Regions from separate parts of the Cupriavidus sp. FW305-27 genome, predicted to be linked through region 2. Evidence: riboswitches for the same ligand, from Rfam matches in the RefSeq annotation. Region 2 holds a riboswitch; the other holds the start of a gene.
What was found. A riboswitch is a leader RNA that binds a small molecule or an ion and turns the genes downstream of it on or off. The one in region 2 is predicted to bind glycine.

Region 1 (3,404 bases), on a different contig from region 2:
ACTGGGTGGGCAAGGTAAAGGGGCGAACCGGAATAATAATGTTCGATGGCTATTGGACGCGTGACGGAGAGGTGGCAGGGAATGCTAGCGGAGGCCATATCGATTTATGGAATGGAGAAAGGCTCACAGGCTTTGGTACTGGTCTAAGAGTAAGTTTGAATATTGTGGTTCCGGGTATTTGGTCAGATTTTCGCAACTCGAAAACAATTCTTTTCTTCCCCGTAAAATGAAGATACTGAGAGCAGTCATCGGCGCTATGACTGGTGCTGTCCTGGCTACGCTTGCTGCTTGGGGCGGGTTATATCTCTTCGGCGTTGTAGTTTTGCGCGGGACAGGAAGTTTGTTCGACACGAATCAGCATGCAGCGAATCTGTTCTTTGTTGGCTGGTTCGTGTCTATGGTCGCAGCCTCATTAATTGGTGGATGGCTTGGGTATTCATCCGGGCGAAAATAGGGCACACATCCACTATTTTTCAAGCGTATACATGCGCCGCGCCATGATTCCATCATGGCGCGGCGCTGTTCGAGCACGGTGGCCCTATCTTACAAATGGGAGAGGGGAGAAAACACCCGCGAACTCAAGCCTTGGCCAATGCCATCGGCGCACCCGCCGCGACTGCCACCCTCGCGCCGAGATGCTGGTCGACAACCCCTGCCACCATATCCGCCGTCACCGCCGACAAAGTCCACCCCAGGTGCCCATGCCCGGTGTTGTAGAAGATGCATGCCGCACGCCCGCGCCCCACGCGCGGCAGCATATCCGGCATCATCGGCCGCAGCCCGGCCCAAGGCACCACGCTGCGCGTGCTGACGCCGGGGAAGCACTGCTGCACCCATTCCACCAGCGGGCGGATGCGGTCGGCGCGGATATCGCGGTTGTAGCCGTTGAACTCGGCGGTGCCGGCCACGCGGAAGCGGTCGTCGCCCAGGCGGCTGGTGACCAGCTTGGTTTCGTCGTCGAGCAGGCTGACCACCGGTGCGGCGGCGCGGCTGGCCTCATCGGTCAGGTTGACCGTGATTGAATAGCCCTTGACCGGATAGATGTTGACGCGGTCGCCCAGCCCCGCGGCCAGTGCGCGGCTGGCGGTGCCGGCGCAGATCACGGCGCCGTCGAAGGTGGAGGTGGCCGTGTCGGCGCCGTCCTGCACGGTCACGGTGGCGCGCCTGCCGTCGGTCTTCACCGCCCGCACGTCCTGGCCGTACAGGCAGCGCACGCCCAGCCGATCGATGGCTGCGGCCAGGCCGCTGGTGAACTTGTGGATGTCGCCGGTGGAATCGCTCTCGGTGAAGTAGCCGCCGTAGTACGAGCCGGCCAGCGTCGGCTCGATCGCGCGCATCTCCTCGGGCGTCACGGCGCGCCGTTCCAGCCCGCCCTGCGCCAGCAGTGCCGAGACCCGGCCGGCATGCTCGAAGCCGGTCTTGTCGCGGTAGATATGGAGGATGCCTTCCTTCTTCAGGTCGAAATCGATGCCTTCCTGCGCCGCCCAGGCGAACAGGTGCTCACGCGCCGCGATGGCCAGGCGCGCGGTCTCGATGGTGTTGCGGCGGTAGTGGGGGATCGCGGCGATGAACTCGGCGAACCAGGACAGCTTGTGCCAGCTGGGCCGGGGATTGACCAACAACGGGGCGTCGTTGCGCAGCATCCATTTCATGCCCTTGACGAGGGTCGACCAGTGGGTCCAGACCTCGGCGTTGGAGGCCGACAACTGGCCGCCGTTGGCGAACGAGGTCTCCATGGCGGCATAGCGGTGCCGTTCGAACAGCGTGACGGAGAATCCGCGCCGGGCCAGCGCGTAGGCCGTGGTGACACCCGTGATGCCACCGCCGATGACAGCGATTGATTTCATGATCTGCAGGTTCCAGGAACGTCGATGGTGGGAGCCCGGACGCAATATGCGTGGCGGACGCCCCCTCTGTTCTGGACCTGAGAGATTCACGCCACCCGGCCGCGAGGGCGGGGCGCGCTTGCTCCTTCGGTATGCCGGCGGACGATAGCGTCCGGCATTCTTCAGAGTGCACTGACTGGTGATGCCGGTCCTTTTGCCTGAGAGTTTCCGGGGCGGTTGCTCCTTCGGCGCTGTCCGCGGCGGGCACCGCGACAGTCTCTCCCTGCATCACATTGGCTTGACGCCAATCCGGGCAATGTAGTGACAAGGCTCGACGTTGGATATGCGGGTTAACGCTTAGGCAGCCTGCCGCCCGCGTCGCTATGTCGCATCGGCCTGCGCCCCCGTGCCCCATAAAATGTCAGCGCTCGCTCTCGGGGAGAGGCGCCGTATGCTGCGCTCAGGTGGAGTGAGTCGAAAAAGACGACAACAAGGTTTTCCAGTGAAGAAGAATCGCATTGCACTGGCCGTTTCGGCGGTGCTGATGGGCCCCGCCGTCGCCGCCGCCCAGGTGGTGGACGCGCCCGAGCCGCTGCAGGAGGTGGTGGTCTCGGCCAAGTCGGAGCGCGCCGAGACGCCGGCCATACCGCCCAACACGCCCTCGCCGGCCTACGGCATCAGCCGCCGCCGCATGGCCGACTTCAATGTGGTGAACACGGAAGACGCCCTCAAGTACGCGCCCAACCTCGCCGTACGCAAGCGCTTCATCGGCGATATGAATTCGATCATCTCGGTGCGCAGCACCAGTTCGCGCCAGTCGGCGCGGGGGCTGGTCTATGCGGACGGCCTGCTGCTGTCCAACCTGCTGGGATCGGACTTCAGCTTCCCGCCGCGCTGGTCGCTGGTCAACAGCGCCGAGATCGAGCGCATGGATGTGCTGTACGGCCCGTATTCGGCGCTGTATCCCGGCAACTCGCTGGGCGCGACGGTGCTGATCACCACGCGCACGCCGGAGAAGTTCGAGGGCGATGCCAGCGTGCAGCTGTTCACGCAGCGCTTCAGCCTGTATGGCACGCACGACAACTTCAACGGGGTCCACGCCAACGCCTATGTGGGCGACCGCGTCGGCCCGTTCTCGTGGCTGGTCAGCGTGGACCGGCAGGACAGCAAGAGCCAGCCGCTGAGTTTCTATACCGCGGCGCGTTCCACGGCCCGTGCCACTTCCGCCGACAAGCCGGTCACCGGCGCGCACTTCGACCAGGACCAGACCGGCCGCGAGCGCGTGGTGATGGGCGTGAACAGCGAGGGCGTCACGCATACCGTGCAGGACCAGCTCAAGCTCAAGCTCGGCTACGACATCACCAATACCCTGCAGGCGCAGTTCACCGCGGCCTACTGGCAGCAGGACCGCTCCAGTGCCACCGGCAGCTACCTGCGCGATGCCGATGGCAATGTTGTGTCGAGCGGTCCCGTGAATATCGGCGGTTATCGCTATGTGATTCCCGCCAACGCCTTCGCCCCGAGCAATGGCGAGGACGCGCGCTGGCTCTATGGCCTGTCGCTGCGTACGCGCAATGA
Region 2 (3,404 bases):
TTGGCGATAACCGCGTTGGCCGCTTCCAGGATGCGCACGGTGGAGCGGTAGTTCTGCTCCAGCTTGATCACCTTCAGGTCCGGAAAATCGGTCTGCAGCCCGCGCAGGTTGTCCAGCGTGGCGCCGCGCCAGCCGTAGATGGCCTGGTCGTCGTCGCCCACCGCGGTAAAGGCCGGCGCGCGCAGGTGCGAGCCGCCCGCCAGCAGCTTGAGCAACTGGTACTGGCAGGCGTTGGTGTCCTGGTATTCGTCGACCAGGAAGTAGCGCAGGCGGTTCTGCCACTTGAGCTGCACCGCTTCATTGCGCGCGAACAGTTCGGCCGGCAGGCGGATCAGGTCGTCGAAATCCACCGCCTGGTAGGCATGCAGCGTGGCCACGTAGTTGCGGTAGACCAGCGCGGCCTGGTGCTCGTCGGCATTGGCGGCCTGCGCGATCGCTGCCTCCGGATCGACCATGCCGTTCTTCCACAGCGAGATCGTGCCCTGCACGCCGCGGATCAGCTTCTTGTCGGTGGTGCCGAGCTGCTCCTGGATCAGGCCGAAGCAGTCGTCCGAATCCATGATCGAAAACTGCGGCTTCAGGCCCACGTGCTCGGCCTCCATGCGCAGGATCTGCACCCCGAGCGAGTGGAAGGTACAGACCGTCAGCTGTTTGAGCGGAATGCGCTTGCCCTCGCGCGTAGTCTTGCCCTCCATCAGCTTGCCGATGCGCTCCTGCATCTCCTTGGCGGCCTTGTTGGTAAAGGTGACGGCGGCGATATGGCGCGGCTCGAAGCCCTTGTCCTCGATCAGATGCGCGATCTTCTGCGTGATCACCCGGGTCTTGCCGGAGCCCGCCCCGGCCAGCACCAGGCAAGGGCCGTCCAGGTAGCGGACGGCTTCGGATTGGGCGGAGTTCAGGCCATGGGTCATGCGTGGGATGCGGTTGGAGGCAGGGAAATCGGCAGGAACAGCGGAAGGCCAGGCGGGACACGCCAGCACCCAAGAAACGGGCACGGCGGCAAAGCTGCCGATGTTAACACGCTGGCCGCGGCAGGTCAGTCAGCGCAAGCCGCGTTGACACGGCCGGTTGTGTCACCGGCGTAACACTTCGTAAAGGCCGGAGCCAATCGCGCAACCAAACGCTCTAACTAGTATGTCCCCCTGGCCTGCGCGGCGGGGTTGACATGCTTGAATCATCACATCGGAGCCAATAATGAAAACCCTGCAGACTTTGACCAAGGTGACCCTGATCGGCGTGACCGTCGCGGCCTTTGCCGGTTGCGCGGATATGACCCCGAAGCAGCGTAATACCGCCATTGGCGCGGGCGCGGGCGCCGTGGGCGGCGCCATCCTCACCGACGGTAGCGCGCTGGGTACGCTGGGTGGCGCGGCCGTGGGCGGCGTGATCGGTAACGTTGTCACCGACGACAAGAAGAAGTAAGCCAGACCACCGCAGCGACAGGTACGGCAGGCTCCCCTGGCCCGTTTGACAAAGGCCGGGGCCTCCCGTACATTGCGCGCATCCGACCGGGAGAGCGCGCATCGCCTGCGCCGCCGAAGGGGTATCACCCGAAAACTCTCAGGCACCACGGACCGATCGGATCGGCATGCAATATGCACACGATGCATGCCGAACTCTGGAGAGCGGCACCCGCCATTCGTGGCGAGCGTGCCCACCGAAGGGGCGCACGAGGACGGGGTCCGGCAGGATCCGCCTTGTAATCTCTCAGGTATCGAGGACAGAGGGGTCATCCGCCGCAGCGGATTGCCACGCCACATTCAGGCGCGGCGAGCGTTGCGGCGGATGGCCCTTTTTTGTTTTCGCCAACCGAGACTGCCCCAGAGGATTCCATGACGCTCCAGGCCACGCCCCTCAACGCCATCCACCGCGCCCTCGGCGCCCGCATGGTTGATTTCGGCGGCTGGGACATGCCGGTCAACTACGGCTCCCAGATCGAAGAACACAATGCTGTGCGCACCGACGCCGGCATGTTCGACGTGTCGCACATGTGCGTGGTCGACCTCGCTGGCGCCAATACCCGCAGCTTCCTGCGCGGCCTGCTGGCCAACAATGTCGACAAGCTGCAGACCCCGGGCAAGGCGCTCTACTCCTGCATGCTGGATGAGAAAGGCGGCGTGATCGACGACCTGATCGTCTACTTCTTTGCCGAGGACCACTTCCGCCTGGTCGTCAACGCCAGCACCGCGCTGGGCGACATCGAATGGATCCGCGCGCGCAATGCCGCCACCGGCAGCGATGTGACCATCACGCCGCGCCGCGAGGACGTTGCGCCTGCAGGCGTGCAGCCTCTGGCGATCGTCGCCGTGCAGGGGCCCAACGCCCGCACCAAAGTGTGGAGCACTTTCCCCTCGACCCAGCCGTCGGACACGCTCAAGCCCTTCAACGCCGCCGTGGTCCAGGACCCGGCCCTCGGCGAGATCATGGTGGCGCGCACCGGCTACACCGGCGAAGACGGCTTCGAACTGGTGGTGCCGGCCGAGAACGTCGCCGCCGTCTGGGAAAAGCTGAACGCCGCCGGCGTGCGCCCGGCGGGCCTGGGCGCGCGCGACACGCTGCGCCTGGAAGCCGGCATGAACCTGTACGGCCAGGACATGGATATCAACACCTCGCCGCTGGATGCGGGCCTGGCCTGGACCGTTGACCTGCAGAGCGAGCGTGACTTCACCGGCAAGGCGGCACTGGCCGCAGCCGGTTCGCGCCAGCAATTCCTCGGCCTGATCCTGCGTGACAAAGGCGGCGTCCTGCGCGCCCACCAGAAAGTGATCACGCCGGCCGGTGACGGTGAAATCACCAGCGGCACCTTCAGCCCGTCGCTGTCGCAGTCCATCGCCTTTGCCCGCCTGCCCAAGGATGTCGCCGTGGGCGATACCGTGCAGGTGGAGATCCGCGACCGCAAACTCAACGCGACTGTGGTTAAACTGCCGTTTGTGCGTAATGGCAAGGCACTCGTGAGCTAAGCGCTCACCCAACGGTCGCCCTCGCCTGCCGGCGCTTGCCGGGCAGGCATCACCCAACAAGAAACAAATCTGTATCCGGAGAACCTTCATGAATTTCCCCGCTGACCTCAAGTACACCGAGTCGCATGAGTGGGTACGCGTCGAAGCCGACGGCACGCTCACCATCGGTATCACCGACCACGCGCAGGACGCGCTGGGCGACATCGTCTTCCTGGAACTGCCCGAAGTGGGCAAGTCGGTCGGTGCCGGCGACGCGCTGGCAGTGGTGGAATCGGTGAAGGCCGCTTCCGACATCTACGCCCCCGTGGCCGGCGAAGTGATCGCCGTCAACGAGGCCGCCACGGCTGCCCCGGAGAGCGTCAACGCCGACGCCTTCGACGCGTGGCTGTTCAAGCTCAAGCCGGCCAACGGCGACGACGTCAACGGCCTGATGTCGGCCGACGC

Region 1: another riboswitch for glycine. It lies ahead of AC3WRI_RS21560 (D-amino acid dehydrogenase); the one in region 2 lies ahead of gcvT (glycine cleavage system aminomethyltransferase GcvT).

What each region holds. Positions count from the first base shown of each region.
Region 1 is NZ_JBYTAG010000046.1:59,314-62,717, reverse strand. It holds partial or broken gene AC3WRI_RS21565 (T6SS effector amidase Tae4 family protein) at 1-230, shown strand, start outside; gene AC3WRI_RS21560 (D-amino acid dehydrogenase) at 579-1,847, opposite strand; glycine riboswitch at 1,904-2,022, opposite strand; glycine riboswitch at 2,023-2,121, opposite strand; gene AC3WRI_RS21555 (TonB-dependent receptor) at 2,278-3,404, shown strand, end outside.
Region 2 is NZ_JBYTAG010000030.1:56,043-59,446, forward strand. It holds gene AC3WRI_RS16300 (UvrD-helicase domain-containing protein) at 1-911, opposite strand, end outside; gene AC3WRI_RS16305 (YMGG-like glycine zipper-containing protein) at 1,195-1,422, shown strand; glycine riboswitch at 1,500-1,587, shown strand; glycine riboswitch at 1,609-1,734, shown strand; gene gcvT (glycine cleavage system aminomethyltransferase GcvT) at 1,833-2,960, shown strand; gene gcvH (glycine cleavage system protein GcvH) at 3,049-3,404, shown strand, end outside.